DNA from 3 places in the Streptomyces sp. NPDC042346 genome. Region 2 is predicted to be linked to each of the others. Evidence: predicted binding sites of a transcription regulator. Region 2 holds the regulator's gene; each other region holds the start of a gene.
The links. Region 2 encodes HrcA, which represses chaperone genes, less so after heat shock. Its sites were predicted from a motif close to TTNGCACTCNGNNNNNCNGAGTGCNAA; they were not measured.
Positions count from the first base shown of each region.

Region 1 (6,729 bases), on a different contig from region 2:
CTTGAGCTCGACCTCGGTCGCGGCGCCGGCCTTGATGACGGCCACGCCGCCGGCCAGCTTCGCGAGGCGCTCCTGGAGCTTCTCGCGGTCGTAGTCCGAGTCGCTGTTCTCGATCTCGGCGCGGATCTGGTTCACGCGACCGGCGACCTGCTCGCTGTCACCGGCACCGTCGACGATGGTGGTCTCGTCCTTGGTGATGACGACCTTGCGGGCGCGGCCCAGCAGGTCGAGGCCCGCGTTCTCCAGCTTGAGGCCGACCTCCTCGGAGATGACCGTGCCGCCGGTGAGGATGGCGATGTCGTTCAGCATGGCCTTGCGACGGTCGCCGAAGCCCGGGGCCTTCACCGCGACGGACTTGAAGGTGCCGCGGATCTTGTTGACGACCAGGGTCGACAGGGCCTCGCCCTCGACGTCCTCGGCGATGATCAGCAGGGGCTTGCCCGACTGCATGACCTTCTCCAGGAGCGGGAGCAGGTCCTTCACGGAGGAGATCTTGGAGTTGACGATCAGGAGGTAGGGGTCGTCGAGCGACGCCTCCATGCGCTCCATGTCGGTGGCGAAGTACGCCGAGATGTAGCCCTTGTCGAAGCGCATACCCTCGGTGAGCTCCAGCTCCAGACCGAAGGTCTGGGACTCCTCGACGGTGATGACGCCTTCCTTGCCGACCTTGTCCATCGCCTCGGCGATGAGCTCGCCGATCTGGGTGTCGGCGGCGGAGATGGAGGCCGTGGAAGCGATCTGCTCCTTGGTCTCGACATCCTTCGCCTGCTCGAGGAGGGCGCCGGAGACGGCCTCGACGGCCTTCTCGATGCCGCGCTTGAGGGCCATGGGGTTGGCACCGGCGGCGACGTTGCGGAGGCCCTCGCGGACGAGCGCCTGGGCGAGAACGGTGGCGGTGGTCGTACCGTCGCCGGCGACGTCGTCCGTCTTCTTGGCGACTTCCTTGACCAGCTCGGCGCCGATCTTCTCGTACGGGTCCTCGAGCTCGATCTCCTTGGCGATGGAGACACCATCGTTGGTGATCGTGGGGGCGCCCCACTTCTTCTCGAGGACGACGTTGCGGCCCTTGGGGCCGAGGGTGACCTTGACGGCGTCAGCGAGCTGGTTCATGCCGCGCTCGAGACCGCGCCGGGCCTCCTCGTCGAACGCGATGATCTTGGCCATGTGAAGTGGTCCTCCCGGACATGGGGTGGATAACGCTCCAGGACCGCGCCGACGCCCGCGACGGACGGCCTCCGCTTGTTCCGTGTGGTTCCTTGCCCCACCCGGCCGGCGGCCTCGTCTGCCCGATCCTCGTAGCACTCTCACCTTCCGAGTGCTAACGCCAATGATTAGCACTCGCCCTAGGAGAGTGCAAGCGACTCTCGTGTTTCGGGCAGCCCCGGCACGGGCCTGACGCGGGCCCGACGCAGCCCCGGCACGGGCCCGTCACGGACCTGACGCACCTTCGGGAACGCGCGAGGGGCCCGCGTCCCCTCAGGGATGCGGGCCCCTCGACGGCGTTGCGTCGGTGGCCGATCGCGCCGCGCTCAGACGGCGAGCTTGACCATGTCCGCCTGCGGACCCTTCTGGCCCTGCGAAATCTCGAACTCGACCCGCTGCCCCTCTTCGAGGCTGCGGTAGCCATCCATCTGGATCGCGCTGTAGTGGACGAAAACATCCGCACCACCGTCGACCGCGATGAAGCCGTAGCCCTTCTCCGCGTTGAACCACTTGACGGTGCCCTGAGCCATGCCTAACTCCCCTATTACTGGCCCTTGCGCGGGAACCGCACTTCGCGGACCCGGGGTCAGACCCTGCGCCGGAACGCGTCGACCGCCGCTGAATGTATCTGCCCAACTGCCCTCTGCAACAGGTCATTCGAGCGAGAATTCTGGGCACGGCGGAAAGGGGAATTAGGGAGAATCCCCGGAGTTCCGGGGCAAGTCGGGCCCGGCAAAACGCGCAGAACGTACACAACGCACACGCACTTTGGCTGCTTCCTGACGCGCAAGGACGCATTCTCATATGCGTCCGGCATGAGCAGCGGAGGGGACTTCCCCAACTCTACCCCGTTCAACCATGCAGAATTGCCCCCTCCGCTTTATGGAGCGGAAGGGGCAATTCAAGAAAGACGGGACAAGCGATGCGGCAGCCGAGAGGCCGCCGAGGCGTCAGCGGCCTCCGGCACTGTGCCCGACGGTCAGCCTCCGGCGACGGCCGGGATGATCGAGACGCCCGCGCCGGCCGGGGTGGCCGTCTCCAGGCCCTGCTCGAAGCGCACGTCGTCGTCGTTCACGTAGACGTTGACGAAGCGGCGCAGCTTGCCCTGGTCGTCCAGGACGCGGGCGGCGATGCCCGTGTGGTTCTTCTCCAGGTCCGCGATGACCTCGGCGAGGGTCGCGCCCTCGGCCTGGACCTCGGACCGGCCGCCCGTGTAGGTGCGGAGGATGGTGGGGATGCGGACGTTCACGGCCATGTCTTCGTACCTCTCAGAGGGCCAGGCCCGCGGCGCGGAACGCGTCCAGGCTCGGGCGGATGGTGGCGGTCGCCTGCGAGCCCTCGGCCACGGCGTCCAGGGTCTTGAGGCCGTCGCCGGTGTTCAGCACGACGGTGGTGAGCTCCGGGTCGATCAGACCGGCCTCGACGAGCTTCTTCGTGACGCCGACGGTCACGCCGCCCGCGGTCTCGGCGAAGATGCCCTCGGTCTGGGCGAGCAGCTTGATCGCGTCCACGACCTGCTCGTCGTTCACGTCCTCCACGGCGCCGCCGGTGCGGCGGGCGATGTCGAGGACGTACGGGCCGTCGGCCGGGTTGCCGATCGCGAGCGACTTGGCGATCGTGTTCGGCTTCTGCGGGCGGACGACGTCGTGGCCGGCCTTGAAGGCGACGGAGACCGGGGAGCAACCCTCGGCCTGCGCGCCGAAGATCTTGTACGGCTTGTCCTCGACGAGGCCCAGCTTGATGAGCTCCTGCAGACCCTTGTCGATCTTGGTGAGCTGCGAGCCGGACGCGATCGGGATGACGAGCTGGTCGGGGATGACCCAGCCGAGCTGCTCGCAGATCTCGTACGCCAGCGTCTTGGAGCCCTCGCCGTAGTACGGGCGGAGGTTGACGTTGACGAAGCCCCAGCCCTCGCCGAGCGGGTCGCCGATGAGCTCGGAGCAGAAGCGGTTGACGTCGTCGTAGTTGCCCTCGATGGCGACGAGTTCACCGCCGTAGACGCCGGCCATGACGACCTTGCCCTGCTCCAGGTCGTGCGGGATGAAGACGCAGGAGCGGAAGCCGGCGCGGGCGGCCGCGGCGCCGACGGCGCCGGCCAGGTTGCCGGTGGAGGAGCAGGAGAGCGTGGTGAAGCCGAAGGCGCGGGCGGCCTCGATGGCCTGCGCGACGACCCGGTCCTTGAAGGAGTGGGTCGGGTTGCCCGAGTCGTCCTTGACGAAGAGCTTGCCGGGGGCGACACCGATCTCGCGGGCGAGGTTGTCGGCCTGGACGAGCTTGGTCCAGCCCGGGTTCAGGTTCGGCTTCTCGGCGACGTCGGCGGGGACGGGCAGCAGGGGGGCGTAGCGCCAGATGTTGGCGGGGCCGGCCTCGATCTGCTTGCGCAGTGCCTCGGGGTCACCGGTGGGGAGGTCGTACGCGACTTCGAGCGGTCCGAAACAGAGTTCGCAGGCGAAGATCGGGCCGAGTGCGAACACTTCACCGCATTCGCGACAGGAAAGCCCGGACGCGGGACCGAGGTCTACCGAAGTGGCGGGGGTAACCGTCTGTACAGCCATGGAGGCGAGGCCCTTTCTCCTCATCTTTCCCATGACGAACTTTTCGTCATGAGACGGATTTGGCACCTTCCCGAGTCGGGGACCTCGCTGGAGGACGAGTAACCGACTGGAGGGTTGCCGGGGCTTCAACGGGCCGTTTCCCTCTGCCCCTCTGGATGAGCGGTATTCGATTGTGAAGCGCGGTGAACTTCGTTCCTGCGCTCCGACGCGGGCGGCACCCCGACGTGCATCGGGCATCCGCGTTGTTCAAGACTGTAACCGAAGGCCCGGGAGCCTGGACGGGCCGTCCGTACCGCGAGATGGAGATCACGTGCTGGAAGAGGTGGAGCGCTGGCTGGCCCGGCGGTCCTGGTCCGTGGCTGACCGGCCGATGGAGCGGATCCTCGCCGCCAAGCGGAACACGAAGGTCAGCGTCGTGCTGCCGGCGCTGAACGAGGAGGCGACGGTCGGTGACATCGTCGCCGTGATCCGCCGCGAGCTGATGTCGGAGGCGGTGCCGCTCGTCGACGAGCTGGTGGTCCTCGACTCGGGCTCGACGGACCGTACGGCGGAGGTGGCCGCGGCGGCCGGGGCGCGGGTGGTCGCGCGGGACGCGATCCTCCCCCGGATACCGGCCGTCCCCGGCAAGGGCGAGGTCCTGTGGCGGTCACTCATGGTGACGAGCGGGGATGTCGTGTGCTTCGTCGACGCGGACCTGCGGGACTTCTCCGCGGACTTCGTGACGGGGATCGTGGGCCCCCTGCTCACCGACCCGGACGTCGACTTCGTCAAGGCGATGTACGACCGCCCGTTCGGAGACACTCCCGGTCAGGGCGGTCGGGTGACGGAGCTGGTGGCGCGGCCGCTGCTCAACCTCCACTGGCCGCAGCTGGCCGGCTTCGTCCAGCCGCTGGGCGGCGAGTACGCGGCGCGGCGCTCGCTCCTGGAGCGGCTGCCCTTCCCGGTCGGTTACGGAGTGGAGCTGGGGCTGCTCGTCGACGCGCTGCACACGGTGGGCCTGGACGCGCTCGCCCAGGTGGACGTGGGCGTGCGCAAGCACCGGCACCAGGACGAGCGGGCGCTGGGCCGGATGGCCGCGGCGATCTACCGGACGGCGCAGCTGCGGCTCTCTCGCGGGCACCTGGTGCGGCCGCGGCTGACCCAGTTCGAGCGGGGCGAGGAGGGGTTCAGTCCCCGGACCTACGCGGTGGACACGGAGGAGCGGCCGCCGATGCTCGACATCGCGGAGTACACGCGCCGCCGCGTGGCGTAACGCCACCAGATGATCCGCTTTGCCTACATTGCCCTTTTATGCGCTTCAGACAACAGCACCTGGGCAGTGTGGCGGCGGTCGTCGGCCTCGTCGGGGCCACGCTCGCGCTCTCGACGGCGGGGCCGGCCGCGGCGGACGTCGTCGAGCCCTTCGGCAAGCGGTACGACGAGTCGGTCTACGGCGACTTCACGACCCTCGGCAACACGGTCATGGGCTGCCCGACGGCCCCCGCGGACCTGGCCACGCGCTGCACGGTCGCGGCGAGCGGGCAGGGCTCCGACAACAACAACACCTTCGTGATGCGGAAGATCGACACGGCCGGCACGGCGGCGGGCACCGCGGCGCCCGAGTACGGCTCCAGCACCGGCCACGTCAGGATCCCGGCGGGTGCCGAGGTCGCGTACGCCCGGCTGTTCTGGGGCGGCAACGACGGCACGTACAAGGGGCCGAGCGGGGCCCGGCTCCGGCGCTGCGACATCTCCGGCGCCGACGTCGAGGCCTCGCCCGGGGACCCGGCGACGACCGCTCCGGTGATCAAGGTCGGGGCGGGGCCCGCGACCCCGGTCTCGATCGACAGCATGGTCACCGACCCGCCCGACACGAACGGCCCGCACTACTACACGGGCGAGTCGGACGTGACGGCCGCCTTCGCGGGCGTCTCGGGGACGGACGCTCAGGTGGCGGTCGGCAACATCTGGGCGCCGGACGGCAAGGGCTGCGTGGGCGGCTGGTCCCTGACCGTCGTCCACAAGTTCCCCGGCCCCGACCCGGCCCGCGCCCCGGAGCGGCGGAACGTGTACGTCTACGGCGGCCACGTCCTCCAGCGCTCGACCTCCCCCGCCACCACGATCACCGTCGACGGCTTCTACCGGAGCACCGGCACGGCACGGGCGAGCGTCACCGCGTACGAGGGCGACTGGAACACCCCGGGCGACAAGTTCCTCGTCGACGGCAAGAACGTCACCGAAGCGCACACCGGCAACACCAACAACTTCTTCATCAGCGAGGACGACGGCGCCGTCGCCCCGAAGCTCGTCAACAACCTCAGCATCGACGCCAAGGCCTTCGACATCCCGGCGGGCGCCGTCCCGCAGGGCGCGACCTCGGCCGATCTGACCTTCTCCACGAGCGGCGACACGTACGTGCCCTCGGGTCTTGCCTTCTCCGTGCCGGTGCCCGACCTGGAGATCACGAAGACGGCGAGCCCGCGCACGGTGAAGCCGGGCGACACCCTCACGTACACGATCACCGCGAAGAACATCAGCGCGATCGACTACCCGAACGCCAAGTTCGCCGACGACCTGACCGGGAACCTCGACGACGCCGACTACAACGGCGACGTGAAGACGGACCTGGGCGAGGTCTCGTACACGAAGCCGAGGATCGGGTACGTGGGGAACATCCCCGCCGGGAAGACGGCGACCGTCACGTACTCGGTGAAGATCAAGGACCCGGCGACCGGCGACGGGAAGCTCCGCAACAGCGTCGAGGTGGAGACCCCGCGCTCCAACTGCGGCGACGGCAGCGAGGACCCGGCCTGCGCGGTGACCCCGGTGATCGAGAAGCCGACGCCGCCCCCGACGCCGACGACCTCCCCGCCGGTGGACCCGACCGACCCGCCGGAGCCGACGGGCTCCCCGACGCCGACGGAGCCCACGGACCCCGCCTCCCCGTCGGGCTCCCCCTCCGCGTCGCCCTCCACGCCCGTCTCCACCTCCG
Region 1 is NZ_JBVJEH010000001.1:153,669-160,397, reverse strand. It holds gene groL (chaperonin GroEL) at 1-1,164, opposite strand, end outside; gene ACZ6K0_RS00850 (cold-shock protein) at 1,530-1,733, opposite strand; gene ACZ6K0_RS00845 (MoaD/ThiS family protein) at 2,183-2,458, opposite strand; gene thrC (threonine synthase) at 2,472-3,782, opposite strand; SAM riboswitch class I at 3,776-3,920, opposite strand; gene ACZ6K0_RS00835 (glucosyl-3-phosphoglycerate synthase) at 4,069-5,010, shown strand; gene ACZ6K0_RS00830 (DUF7927 domain-containing protein) at 5,049-6,729, shown strand, end outside.
Region 1: groL (chaperonin GroEL) is a predicted target of HrcA. The motif match lies at 1,332-1,358, and genes of this name have one in related genera.

Region 2 (6,729 bases):
ACCAGGACGTCGGCGGCCTCCGTCGCCGCCCGCTCGTCGACCCCCTGCGCCATCGCGTCCTTGCGCAGGTCCTCCCGGTCCCGCTCCCGGCTCAGCAACTCGTCCACCCCCACCGCGCCGAAGACCTCCGCGCCCGCGAACGCCGCCGTGCCGAAGACGTGGTCGAAGTGCGGGTGGCTCAGTGCGATGTGCGTCACTCTTCGGCCGTCCGTCAACGCCGCGATCTGGCCGCGCAGCTCGGCGCCCTCCGCGAGCGTCGAGCCCGTGTCGTACAGCAGCAGCCCCTTCGCGCCCACGACCAGGCCCACCGTGGCGTCCCAGCCGGGCAGCCGGCGTCGGCCCACTCCGTCCCCCAGCCGCTCCCAGCCGTACGCTTCCCAATCGATGTCCATGGGGCGACGCTAACCGGTGCGCCCCCGCCTCCTTGCCAGGAGCGTTGCCCGCCGCCGTACACTGGCCGGGGGATTGCTGGCACTCGGGCAGGGTGAGTGCCAAAACCGGAGCAACCGGAGCATCCGGAACGACGAGGACAGCTGGAGGTGCGCACGATGCTCAGCGAACGCAGACTCGAGGTGCTGCGCGCCATCGTCCAGGACTACGTCGGGACGGAGGAGCCGGTCGGCTCGAAGGCGCTCACCGAGCGCCACAAGCTCGGCGTCTCGCCCGCCACGGTCCGCAACGACATGGCCGTGCTGGAGGAGGAGGGCTACATCGCCCAGCCTCACACCAGCGCCGGGCGCATCCCGACCGACAAGGGCTACCGGCTCTTCGTCGACCGGCTGGCCGGCGTCAAGCCGCTGTCGACGCCCGAGCGGCGCGCCATCCACAACTTCCTGGACGGGGCCGTCGACCTCGACGACGTCGTCGGGCGGACGGTCCGGCTGCTCGCCCAGCTGACCCGGCAGGTCGCCGTCGTCCAGTACCCCTCGCTGACCCGCTCGACCGTCCGGCACGTGGAGCTGCTCGCGCTGGCCCCGGCCCGCCTGATGCTCGTGCTCATCACGGACACCGGCCGCGTCGAGCAGCGCGTCATCGACTGCCCCGCGCCCTTCGGCGAGACCTCCCTCGCCGACCTGCGGGCCAGGCTCAACAGCCGGGTCGTCGGCCGCCGGTTCGCCGACGTGCCGCAGCTGGTGCAGGACCTCCCCGAGTCCTTCGAAGAGCTCGAGGACCGCGCCACGGTCTCGACCGTGCTCGCGACCCTCCTCGAAACGCTCGTGGAGGAGCACGAGGAGCGGCTGATGATCGGCGGCACCGCCAATCTCACCCGCTTCGGACCCGACTTCCCCCTGATGATCAGGCCCGTCCTGGAAGCTCTGGAGGAGCAGGTCGTGCTCCTCAAGCTGCTCGGCGAGGCCAAGGAATCGGGCATGACCGTACGCATCGGGCACGAGAACGCCCACGAGGGGCTGAGCTCCACGTCCGTCGTCTCGGTCGGCTACGGTTCGGGCGGCGAAGCAGTCGCCAAACTCGGCGTGGTCGGACCGACCCGCATGGACTACCCCGGAACGATGGGAGCGGTACGCGCAGTGGCACGTTACGTCGGACAGATCCTGGCGGAGTCGTAAGTGGCCACGGACTACTACGCCGTACTCGGCGTGCGCCGCGACGCTTCCCAGGACGAGATCAAGAAGGCCTTCCGGAGGCTCGCGCGCGAGCTGCACCCGGATGTGAATCCCGATCCGAAGACGCAGGAACGCTTCAAGGAGATCAACGCCGCCTACGAGGTCCTCTCGGACCCGCAGAAGAAGCAGGTCTACGACCTCGGCGGCGACCCGCTCTCGGCCTCCGGCGGGGGCGGCGCGGGCGGCTTCGGCGCGGGTGGCTTCGGCAACTTCTCCGACATCATGGACGCGTTCTTCGGCACGGCCTCGCAGCGCGGTCCGCGCTCGCGGACCCGCCGCGGCCAGGACGCCATGATCCGTCTGGAGATCGACCTCAACGAGGCGGCCTTCGGCACCACCAAGGACATCCAGGTCGACACGGCCGTCGTCTGCACCACCTGTTCGGGTGAGGGTGCCGCGCCCGGCACCTCCGCCCAGACCTGTGACATGTGCCGCGGTCGCGGCGAGGTCTCCCAGGTCACCCGGTCCTTCCTGGGCCAGGTCATGACCTCCCGGCCCTGCCCGCAGTGCCAGGGCTTCGGCACCGTCGTCCCGACCCCGTGCCCCGAGTGCGCGGGCGACGGCCGGGTCCGGTCCCGTCGCACCCTCACCGTCAAGATCCCGGCCGGTGTCGACAACGGCACCCGGATCCAGCTCGCCGGCGAGGGCGAGGTCGGCCCCGGCGGCGGCCCGGCCGGTGACCTGTACGTCGAGATCCACGAGATCCCGCACGACACGTTCCAGCGGCGCGGCGACGACCTGCACTGCACGGTGACCATCCCGATGACGGCGGGCGCGCTCGGCACGAAGGTGCCGCTGCAGACCCTCGACGGCATCGAGGAGATCGACATCCGTCCGGGCACGCAGTCCGGCCAGTCGGTCCCGCTGCACGGCCGCGGCGTCACGCACCTGCGGGGCAACGGCCGGGGCGACCTGATCGTGCACGTCGAGGTGCAGACCCCGGGCAAGCTCGACGCGGAGCAGGAGCGGCTCCTGCGCGAGCTGGCCAAGCTGCGCGGCGAGGAGCGGCCCACCGGGCAGTTCCAGCCGGGTCAGCAGGGCTTGTTCTCGCGCCTGAAGGACGCCTTCAACGGGCGGACCTGACCGGACGGCATCGTGAGGGAAGGGGCGGGGCGGCGACGGGCCGTTCCGCCCCTTTCCGTTCTGCCCCCTCCGTCTCCGGAGGACCGCCTTCCGTGACCTGACGTACCGATTCGGCCCGCCGCGGCCGTCATGAAACGATGCCCGTATGTCCACCACCGCACTGAACGATCTCTTTCGGCATCCGATCGTGCAGGCCCCCATGGCGGGTGGCGCTTCCTGTCCCGAGCTCGTCGGGGCCGTCTGCGAGGCCGGTGCGCTCGGTTTCCTGGCCGGCGGGTACAAGACGGCCGGAGGCCTGTACCAGGAGATCAAGCAGGTACGCGGGCTCACCGCGCGCCCCTTCGGCGTCAACCTCTTCGTGCCGCAGGGCGGCCCGCACGCCGACCCCGCCGCCGTCGAGGTCTACCGGCACCAGCTCGCGGGCGAGGCGACCTGGTACGAGACCTCCCTCGGCGAGGCCGACGACTGCCGCGACGACGACGGCTACGACGCCAAGCTGGCGATCCTCCTGGACGACCCGGTCCGCGTCGTGTCCTTCACCTTCGGCTGTCCCGCTCCCGAGACGCTCGCCGCCTTCGCCCGCGCCGGAACGTTCACGCTCGTCACCGTCACCTCGGCCGAGGACGCCCTCGCCGCCGAGCGGGCCGGTGCCGCCGCCGTCTGCGTCCAGGGTGCCGAGGCCGGCGGCCACCAGAGCACGTACCGCGACGACCCGGCCGACGACGGCACCCCGGGGACCGGGCTCCTCGCCCTCCTCACCCAGGTCCGCGAGAGCGTCGCGCTGCCGGTCGTCGCCACCGGCGGGATCATGCGCGGCGCGCAGATCGCCGCCGTCCTCGCCGCCGGCGCCGACGCCGCCATGCTCGGCACCGCCTTCCTCGGCTGCCCCGAGTCCGGCGCGCATCCGCTGCACAAGCGGGCCCTGACCGATCCGCTCTTCACCCGGACCGCCTTCACCCGGGCCTTCTCCGGGCGTCCCGCGCGCGGGCTCGTCAACCGCTTCATGCGCGAGCACGGGCCGTACGCCCCCGCCGCCTACCCCGAGGTCCACCACCTCACCGCCCCGCTCCGCAAGGCCGCCGCCACCTCCGGCGACTCCCAGGGCATGGCCCTGTGGGCCGGGCAGGGCCACCGGCTCGCCCGCGAACTCCCCGCAGGGCAGCTCGTCGAGGTCCTGGCCGCCGAACTCGACACCGCCCTCTCCGACCTGGCCCACAGGAGCGCCTCATGACCGCACCCGTCTTCGTCGTCGACACCGTTCCCGGCCCCGGGAGCTTCCTCCTGGACGGGTCCGAGGGCCGGCACGCCGTCTCCGTGAAGCGGCTGCGCGAGGGCGAGGAGCTCGTCCTCGCCGACGGCCGGGGCCGCTGGGCCGAGTGCGTGGTGCTGGCCGCCGAGGGCAAGGACCAGCTGACCGTGCGGGTCGCCGAGGTGCACGAGGACGCCGAGGAGTCGCCGCGGATCACGGTCGTCCAGGCGTTGCCCAAGGGCGACCGGGGCGAACTCGCCGTGGAGACCATGACGGAGACCGGGGTCGACGCGATCGTCCCCTGGGCCGCCTCCCGCTGCATCACCCAGTGGAAGGGCGACCGGGGCCTCAAGGCGCTCGCCAAGTGGCGTGCCACCGCCCGCGAGGCGGGCAAGCAGTCGCGGCGCACCCGCTTCCCCGAGGTCGCCGACCTGATGACGACCAAGCAGCTCGCCGCCCTCCTCGCGGCCGCCGACTTCGCCGCCGTCCTCCACGAGGACCGCGCGCATCCGTCCGGCGCGCTGGCCACCGCCGAACTGCCCGCGAAGGGCTCGATCGTGCTGATCGTCGGACCCGAGGGCGGCGTCTCCCCGGACGAGCTCGCGGCCTTCGAGGCGGCCGGCGCGAAGCCGTACCGGCTGGGCCGCAGTGTCCTGCGCACCTCCACGGCGGGTACGGCGGCGACGGCCCTCGTCCTGGGGCGCACCGGCCGCTGGAGCTGAAGGATTTAGTCGGAACCCGGTGGACGGGTGCCACCGGGTTCTTCATAGGGTGGCCGCATGGCCGACGAGTCCCCTCTGATCCGCAGTCTGCGCGCCGCCGTTGCCGCCGCCCCCGGTGACGTACCCCTGCGCCTCCACTTCGCCGAGCTGCTCCTTTCCGAGGGGCGCAACGAGGAGGCCGTCGCGGAGGCGGCCGTCGCCCTCCAGCACGCGCCCGGCGACGCGGACGCCCGCGCGCTGATGATGCGGGCGATGGGCATGCCTCCCGCGACGCCTCCCGTGACGCCTCCCGCGGCGGCACCCGCGGCACCTCCTGCGGCGGCACCCGTGACGCCTCCCGCCGTCGAGCAGCCCGCGCCTCCCGCGCCCGCGCCCGCTCCCGAGGCCCCCGCCTCCGCCCCCGCCCCCGCCTTCGACTGGGACGCCGCCGAGCAGCAGGTCCAGGACCTCGTCGGGCCTCGCTTCCTGGACGAGCCGCAGGCCGCCGACGGCGAGGGCGCCGCCGGGGACGCCGCCGCCTGGGACGTGGACGCCCCCGGCGCCGTGCGGCTCGCCGACGTCGGCGGCATGGAGGAGGTCAAGGACCGCCTGGAGGCCGCCTTCCTCGCCCCCATGCGCAACCCCGAACTGCGCAGGCTGTACGGAAAGTCGCTGCGCGGCGGCCTGCTCCTGTACGGGCCGCCCGGCTGCGGCAAGACCTTCATCGCCCGGGCCGTCGCGGGCGAGCTCGGCGCGAACTTCCTCACCGTCTCGCTCTCCGACGTCCTCGACATGTGGATCGGGGCCTCCGAGAAGAACATCCACGACATCTTCGAGACCGCGCGCCGCCAGGCTCCCTGCGTCGTCTTCCTCGACGAGCTGGACGCCCTCGGCGCCAAGCGTTCCCGTACGCACCACAGCGGGCTGCGCAACGTCGTCAACCAGCTCCTCACCGAGCTCGACGGCATCGCGAGCGGCGCCGGCAACGAAGGCGTCTTCGTGCTCGCCGCCACCAACGTGCCCTGGGACGTGGACATCGCGCTCCGCCGCCCGGGCCGCCTCGACCGCACGCTCCTCGTGCTGCCGCCGGACGCCGCCGCCCGGGAGGCGATCCTCCGCTACCACCTGCGCGAGCGCCCCATCGAGGCCGTCGACCTCGGCAAGCTCGTCAAGGTCACCGAGGACTTCTCCGGCGCCGACCTCGCCCATCTCTGCGAGACCGCCGCCGAGGCCGCGCTCCTCGACTCCGCCCGCAGCGGCTCCGTACGCCTCATCACCACCAAGGACCTCCTCGGCGCGGCCAAGCAGATCAAGCCGTCCACGGAGCCGTGGTTCGCCGCCGCCCGGAACGTCGCCATGTTCGCCAACGAGGGCGGGCTGTACGACGACCTCCTCGCCTACCTGAAGCGGAAGCGCAAGCTGTGACCACTCCGACCGCGCTCCTGCGCGCCGAGGCGCTGTACGACACCGGGCGGTACGAGCAGGCCGGGGCGCTCGTCGCCCAGCACCTGGCGACCGACCCGGAGGACGCCGACGCCCTCGTCCTGCTCGCCCGCTGCCACCACCGGGCCGGCGACGGTCCGGCCGCCCTGGCCGCCGTGGACCAGGCGCTGGGCGCCCGGCCCGAGCTGCTCATGGGCTGGCTGATGCGCGTGCAGATCCTGCTGGGCCTGAAGCGGTTCCCGGAGGCCGAGACGACCGCCCGGCGCGCCGTCGCGATCGCCCCGCAGTACTGGGGCAGCCACTACGCGCTCGGCACCGCCCTCGCCGAGCACGCCGAGCACTCCCGCACCCCGGCCCGCGCGGTCGAGGCGTACGAGGCGGCCCGGGCCGCCGTCGCCCTCGGCCCCGAGGAGGACGCGGCGCACTTCCTCGTGGGCCTGACCGCCCAGCGCCGGGGCGACCACGCCACCGCGCAGCGGGCGTACGAGGCTGCTCTGCGGCTCAACCCGCAGAGCAGCGAGGCCCACAACAACCTCTCGCTGCTCCGGCTGCGGCGCCGCTGGTTCCGGCGCGGTGCCTGGACGCAGGCCGCCGAGGGCTTCGTCGCCTCCGCCGCGCTCGACCTCGA
Region 2 is NZ_JBVJEH010000003.1:380,001-386,729, forward strand. It holds gene ACZ6K0_RS15320 (MBL fold metallo-hydrolase) at 1-392, opposite strand, end outside; gene hrcA (heat-inducible transcriptional repressor HrcA) at 549-1,568, shown strand; gene dnaJ (molecular chaperone DnaJ) at 1,569-2,708, shown strand; gene ACZ6K0_RS15335 (nitronate monooxygenase) at 2,854-3,939, shown strand; gene ACZ6K0_RS15340 (16S rRNA (uracil(1498)-N(3))-methyltransferase) at 3,936-4,679, shown strand; gene ACZ6K0_RS15345 (ATP-binding protein) at 4,737-6,083, shown strand; gene ACZ6K0_RS15350 (tetratricopeptide repeat protein) at 6,080-6,729, shown strand, end outside.

Region 3 (6,729 bases), on a different contig from region 2:
TCGCGGGTGGCGGCCGTCAGGAGCGCCGGGAGGCCTTCGCCGGCCAGTTCCGCGAGCTGCTCCAGGACGACGTCGACGTACGCGACGACGTCGTTCTGGGCGCCGAGTCGCGCGGTGATGAAGAAGGGGACGATCCGTACGCCCGGCGGCGGGTCGAGGGCGAACCAGGAGAGCAGCGCGGTCTTGCCGGCCCAGGCCTCCGCGCGCCACCACACGTACGCGGGGCCGGAGTCGGCACGGCAGAAGGCCGCCAGCTCCGCCAACTCGGCTTCGCGGTCGACGAGTTCCGCGGGGGCGATCCGGCGGACCTGTTCGCGGTATCCGGAGCGGACCGCCGCCGGTTCCGGTGACCCGATGCGGTTGCCGTCGCCGATCACGACGACGCCCGTCCCGTTCTCGACCGTGATCGACCGCTCTCCCCCTGCCCGCTCCATGCACCCAACCTAGACTGGAAGGGTCCTACCGGGGCCGGGAGGCGTCATGACCTTCGTACAGATAATCGACTGCAAGACGAGCCGGGCGGACGACCTGAACCGGCTCATGGACCAGTGGGTGGAGCGCACCGAGGGCAAGCGGACCGCCACCCACAGCATCGTCGGCAAGGATCGTTCCGACGCCTCCCACATCGTGGAGATCATCGAGTTCCCGTCCTACGACGTGGCCATGCGGAATTCGCAGCTCCCCGAGACCGACCGGATCTTCCGGGAGATGGTCGCGCTCTGTGACGAGATGCCGACCTTCACCGATCTGGACGTGGTGCGGGACGAGGCGCTGTACAAGGCGAACGCCCGGCGGCTCATGGCGATGCTCGCCGAGGAGCAGGAGCTGGCGCTGCTCGACGAGGTGCTGGCCGAGGGCTATCACGACCACGACCCGACCAACGAGCAGGACGTCATCGGCATGGACGCCGTCCGGCGCGAGGTGGAGATGTGGCGGGGCGGCTTCGACTTCGCCTTCGCCGTCGACGACCAGATCGCCGAGGGCGACCGGGTCTGCACGCGCTGGACGTGGAAGGGCAGCCACACCGGGGACTTCATGGGGCTCCAGCCGACCGGCATGGACGTGACCATGGGCGGCACGGTCATCCACCGCTTCCGGGACGACGGGAAGATCGTCGAGGGATGGTGGCAGTACGACCTGCTCGGGCTCATGGGGCAGCTCGGCGCCGTCGAGGGCTGACACGGGTCAAGCACGAGGCCCGGTGCTCCCGCGACGGGAGCACCGGGCCTCAGTGGTCAGCTACGAGCCTCAGTGGGAGTGGCCGTGGCCGTGGCCCGCGTCCGCCGGCTCCTCTTCCTTCTTCTCCACCACGAGGGTCTCGGTGGTGAGGAGGAGGGAGGCGATCGACGCGGCGTTCTCCAGGGCGGAGCGCGTCACCTTCACCGGGTCGATGACGCCGGCCTTGACCAGGTCGCCGTACTCGCCGGTCGCGGCGTTGAAGCCCTGACCCTTGTCGAGCTCCGCCACCTTCGAGGTGATGACGTAGCCCTCGAGGCCGGCGTTCTCGGCGATCCAGCGCAGCGGCTCGACGGCGGCGCGGCGGACGACCGCGACACCCGTGGCCTCGTCGCCGGTCTTGCCGAGGTTGCCCTCGAGGACCTTGACGGCGTGGACCAGAGCGGAGCCACCACCGGAGACGATGCCCTCCTCGACCGCGGCGCGGGTCGCGGAGATGGCGTCCTCCAGACGGTGCTTCTTCTCCTTCAGCTCCACCTCGGTGGCGGCGCCGACCTTGATCACGCACACGCCGCCGGCCAGCTTCGCGAGGCGCTCCTGGAGCTTCTCGCGGTCCCAGTCGGAGTCCGTGGCGTCGATCTCGGCCTTGATCTGGTTGACGCGACCCGCGAGCTCGTCGGCGTTGCCGCCGCCCTCGACGATGGTGGTGTCGTCCTTGGTGATCGTCACGCGGCGGGCGGTGCCCAGCACGTCCAGGCCGGCCTGGTCGAGCTTGAGGCCGACCTCCTCGGCGATGACGGTGGCACCGGTGAGGGTGGCCATGTCGCCGAGCATCGCCTTGCGGCGGTCGCCGAAGCCCGGGGCCTTGACGGCCACGGCGTTGAAGGTGCCACGGATCTTGTTGACGACCAGGGTCGACAGGGCCTCGCCCTCGACGTCCTCGGCGATGATCAGCAGCGGCTTGCTGGCGCCGGCCTGGATGACCTTCTCCAGGATCGGCAGCAGGTCCTGGATCGAGGAGATCTTGCCCTGGTTGATCAGGATGTACGGGTCGTCGAGGACGGCCTCCATACGCTCCTGGTCGGTGACCATGTACGGGGACAGGTAGCCCTTGTCGAAGGCCATGCCCTCGGTGAAGTCGAGCTCCAGGCCGAAGGTGTTGGACTCCTCGACGGTGATGACACCGTCCTTGCCGACCTTGTCCATCGCCTCGGCGATGAGCTCGCCGACCTGCTGGTCCTGCGCGGAGAGCGCGGCGACGGCGGCGATGTCGGACTTGTCCTCGATCGGGCGCGCGGTGGCGAGGAGCTCCTCGGAGACGGCCTTGACGGCGGCGTCGATGCCCTTCTTCAGGGCGGCCGGGGAGGCGCCGGCGGCGACGTTGCGCAGACCCTCGCGGACCAGGGCCTGGGCGAGCACGGTGGCGGTGGTGGTGCCGTCACCCGCGATGTCGTTGGTCTTGGTCGCCACCTCCTTCACCAGCTGGGCGCCGAGGTTCTCGAACGGGTCCTCGATCTCGACCTCACGGGCGATCGTGACACCGTCGTTGGTGATGGTGGGGGCGCCGAACTTCTTGTCGATGACGACGTTGCGGCCCTTGGGGCCGATCGTCACCTTCACCGTGTCGGCAAGCTTGTTGACGCCGCGCTCAAGGGCGCGACGGGCGTCCTCGTCGAACTTCAGGATCTTCGCCATGGGAGCGGTTCAGCCCTCTCGGAATCGGGTGGAACGAACTGCGCCCCCGGACGCCCTGGTGCGGGGTCAAGGGGCGCAGCTCAAAGCATCTGCTTCAGATACTTCAGGTACTCGGTGAATTACTTCTCGATGATCGCGAGCACGTCGCGAGCCGAGAGGACGAGGAACTCCTCGCCGTTGTACTTCACCTCGGTGCCGCCGTACTTGCTGTAGAGCACGACGTCGCCGACCTGAACGTCGAGCGGAAGACGCTCGCCGTTCTCGAAGCGGCCCGGGCCCACGGCGAGGACAGCACCCTCCTGGGGCTTCTCCTTCGCGGTGTCCGGGATGACCAGGCCAGAGGCGGTGGTCTGCTCGGCGTCGAGCGGCTGGACCACAATGCGGTCCTCGAGCGGCTTGATGGCAACCTTGGAGCTGGTGGTCGTCACGATCCGACCTCCCCCTTCGGAGATTACGGGGTCAACTGTCTGAGGTGGCGACCAGGTGGATCCGTCGTCGCGGGTGCCGGACCTGCCTGTCGCTGTGTTGGCACTCTCCAGTGGGGAGTGCCAGACCTGAGACTATGACCGCGATTAGCACTCGGTCAAGCGGAGTGCCAATTCCGCACCGCCGCGCGTCGTTCCGGCCTCCGGGGTCAGCCGGCTCGGCCGCCGCTCCGGACGAGATCGTCAGCGCGTGCCGGGTGGGCCGGGTGTGCCGGGCGTACGGGTTCCCCGGCGGTCCGGGCCGTGCCCTCCGCAACAGTCGTCGCGTCCCGTGTCCCCATCCGCTCCGCCGCCTTCCGGCCCAGCCGTTCGATCGGGTCGACCGACGAGGCGCAGCCGGAGACGGCGAGCACGGCGCCGGTCAGTGCCACGCCGGCCAGCGCCGTGCGCAGCCGGTGCGACCCGTTCACCGACCGCCCGCTCATACGTAGTCCTCGAGCTTCGCGACCGCGTACCCCTTGGCCGTGATCACGTTCATCACCCGCCGGATCATGTCGGGCATGCTGCCCTTCCAGTCCTCCTTGCCCCGGAAGTGGGTGAGCACGATGTCGCCGGGGTGCAGGTCCCGGTCCCACTCGCGCCACTCCATGTGGTCCGGGAAGGCCTCGGAGGCCCAGAGCGGGACCGCCTTGACCCCGCAGGACTTCGCGGCGCGCAGCGTGTCCTCGTTGTAGTTGCCGTACGGCGGGCGGAAGAGCGGGGGCCGCTTGCCGAACCGCTTCTCGATGACGTCCTGCATCCCGCAGATCTCGCGCTTCTGCTGCTTGTACGAAAGCCCGGGCAGGTAGCGGTGGTTGAGGGTGTGGTTGTGCAGGGAGACCCCGGACTCCTGCGACTTCTGCATCCGCGCGAAGTAGGCGTAGTCGTCCTTGACGACGTAGTCGCTGAGGAAGGCGCTGAAGGGGATGCGGAGGTCCTTCATCATCCGCAGCAGCGCGGGGTCCTTCTCCGCGCCGTCGTCGATCGTCAGGAAGACGACCTTCTGCTTCGTCGGCACGGTGGTGAAGACGGGCGGCAGGCCCTCGCCGTCCGTCTCGAAGCCCTTGCGGGTGGTGATCCTCGGCTTGACCTTCGGCGGGGCCGGCGCGTCGAGCGGGGGGCGGGCGAGGCCCCACTTCTTGGCGGCGAGCGCGCGGGCCGCCTTCTGCTTGCGGACCCTCTCGACGTACGCGTTGAGCGCGCCGGCCGAGTCCGGGGCCTGGGCCTGGACCCCGCCCTGCTGCCCGGCGGCGGGGGCGGGCGCGCCGCGCTGCGGTTCGGCGGGGTCCGCGCCGGAACAGGCCGTGGCGGTGGTGGCGAGGGCTGCGACGACGAGAGCGGCCCCGAGGGACCGCCGGACAGGGTGCGCGCTGATCACCATAAATTCTTCCTCTTGTCGTACAAGCGGTATGGCGCCGCATCCTGTCAGTGCACGCACCCCCACCGGACCACGACACCGCGGTACGGCGCCCACGTCCCCCGGCCGGCCCACAGCGCCGCAGGGCCCACAATGGGACGGGTGACCGACCTCGCCCACTTCACCGCCCTGCTCACCCCCGAGGGACAGGCGCTCCTCGCCGCCCTGCGCGACTACGACCCCGCCCAGGAGCTGGCGGTCGTCTCCCGGCTGCGCCGCGACCACCCCGCCGAGCTCGTCACGTCAGCGGTCGGCCAGGCCCGGCTGCGCCAGCGCGCGGTGGCGAAGTTCGGCGCCGAGGACGCGTACCGGATGTACTTCACGCCCAACGGCGTCGAGCAGTCGACCCGCGCCTCGGTCGGCACGTACCGGGCAGCCCGGCTCAAGGCGCTCGGCGTCGGCAGCGTCGCGGACCTCTGCTCCGGGATCGGCGGCGACGCGATCGCCCTCGCCCGCGCCGGGATCTCCGTCCTCGCCGTCGACCGCGACCCGCTCACCGCCGAGGTGGCCCGCGCCAACGCCGAGGCGCTCGGCCTCGGCACGCTCATCGAGGTCCGCGAGGCCGACGTGACCGCGATCGACACCAGCCCGTACGACGCGGTCTTCGTCGACCCGGCGCGGCGCGGCGGCCGGGGCAGGATCTTCGACCCCGAGGCGTACTCCCCGCCGCTCTCCTGGGCCGTCGAGGCGGCCCGCAAGGCCCCGCACGCCGCCCTGAAGGTCGCCCCCGGCATCCCGCACGAGGCCGTCCCCGCGGAGGCCGAGGCCGAGTGGATCTCGGACGGCGGGGACGTGAAGGAGGCCGTGCTCTGGTTCGGTACGGAGCCGGGCGCCCGCCGCGCCACGCTGCTGCCCGCGGGCGCCGGGCTCCTCGGCCGGGGACTGCCCGACCCGGCGGTCCGCCCGGTCGGCCGCTACCTCTACGAGCCGGACGGCGCCGTCATCCGCGCGCACCTCGTCGCCGAGTTCGCGCAGGACGTGTCGGGCGGCCTGATCGACGAGACGATCGCCTATGTCACGGCGGACGAGCTCGTCCCCACCCCGTACGCCTCCGCGTACGAGATCACCGATGAACTCCCCTTCAACCTCAAGAAGTTGAAGGCCCTGCTGCGGGAGCGCGAGGTCGGCACCCTGACCGTGAAGAAGCGCGGCTCTGCGGTCGAACCCGAGGAGATCCGGCGGAAGGTGAAGCCGAAGGGCCCCCACTCCGCGACGGTGCTCCTCACCCGGGTCGCGGGGGCCCCGACGATGCTGATCGGCCGCCCGGCGGGCGGGGGCCGGTGAACGAAGGGCCGGTGCACGAAGGGCCGGTGGCTACCCTTCCGTAGCGGCAGGATCCGAACGGGGGGGAGAGATCATGGCGCTACATCCGGAAGGCATGTTCACCACGGGGCCGATCGCGCACCTCGTCGGACTGGCCGCCGCCGGATCCGACCCGCTGGAGTGGGAGGTCCTGCGCTTCACCCGCGTCACGCGGACGGAGTACTGGGACCCCGCCTGGCGGCACACCCCGCAGACCCTCGCCTCCCAACTCGACTACATGGCCACGGCGTTCAGCGAGGAGTTCCTCGCGACCTGCCCCGAGGCCGACCGCCGGTCCTGGCGGGCGGCCGCCGGAGCGAAGGGCGTGCCCGCGTTCCTGACCGAGCTCGCGATGCTGCTGCGGCTCGCGGACCGCCAGGGCGACGCCACGTACGAGGACGTGCCGCTCGCCGCCTGGGAGGTGCGGGCGCGGTTCCCGCTGCTGCTGTCGCTGGACGGCTGGGCGTACGACGGCGAGTACGCCTCGTACGAGGAGAGCCTGCGGGCGTACATCGAGGGCGAGCACCCGGACTGCTCCTACGAGGTGGTCCCGCGCCTCACCCAGGCCCTGGAGGCGCGTATGCGCTGCGCGGAGTCAGCCGCCTTCGCCGCGTCCTTCCGGAAGCTCGCATCGGAGGCGACCCCGGAGACGCTGGCCGTCATCACCCGCACCAC
Region 3 is NZ_JBVJEH010000001.1:601,119-607,847, reverse strand. It holds gene ACZ6K0_RS03045 (thioesterase domain-containing protein) at 1-434, opposite strand, end outside; gene ACZ6K0_RS03040 (ester cyclase) at 481-1,179, shown strand; gene groL (chaperonin GroEL) at 1,249-2,871, opposite strand; gene groES (co-chaperone GroES) at 2,991-3,299, opposite strand; gene ACZ6K0_RS03025 (hypothetical protein) at 3,506-3,781, opposite strand; gene ACZ6K0_RS03020 (polysaccharide deacetylase family protein) at 3,778-4,716, opposite strand; gene ACZ6K0_RS03015 (THUMP-like domain-containing protein) at 4,846-6,036, shown strand; gene ACZ6K0_RS03010 (hypothetical protein) at 6,110-6,729, shown strand, end outside.
Region 3: groES (co-chaperone GroES) is a predicted target of HrcA. The motif match lies at 3,444-3,470, and genes of this name have one in related genera.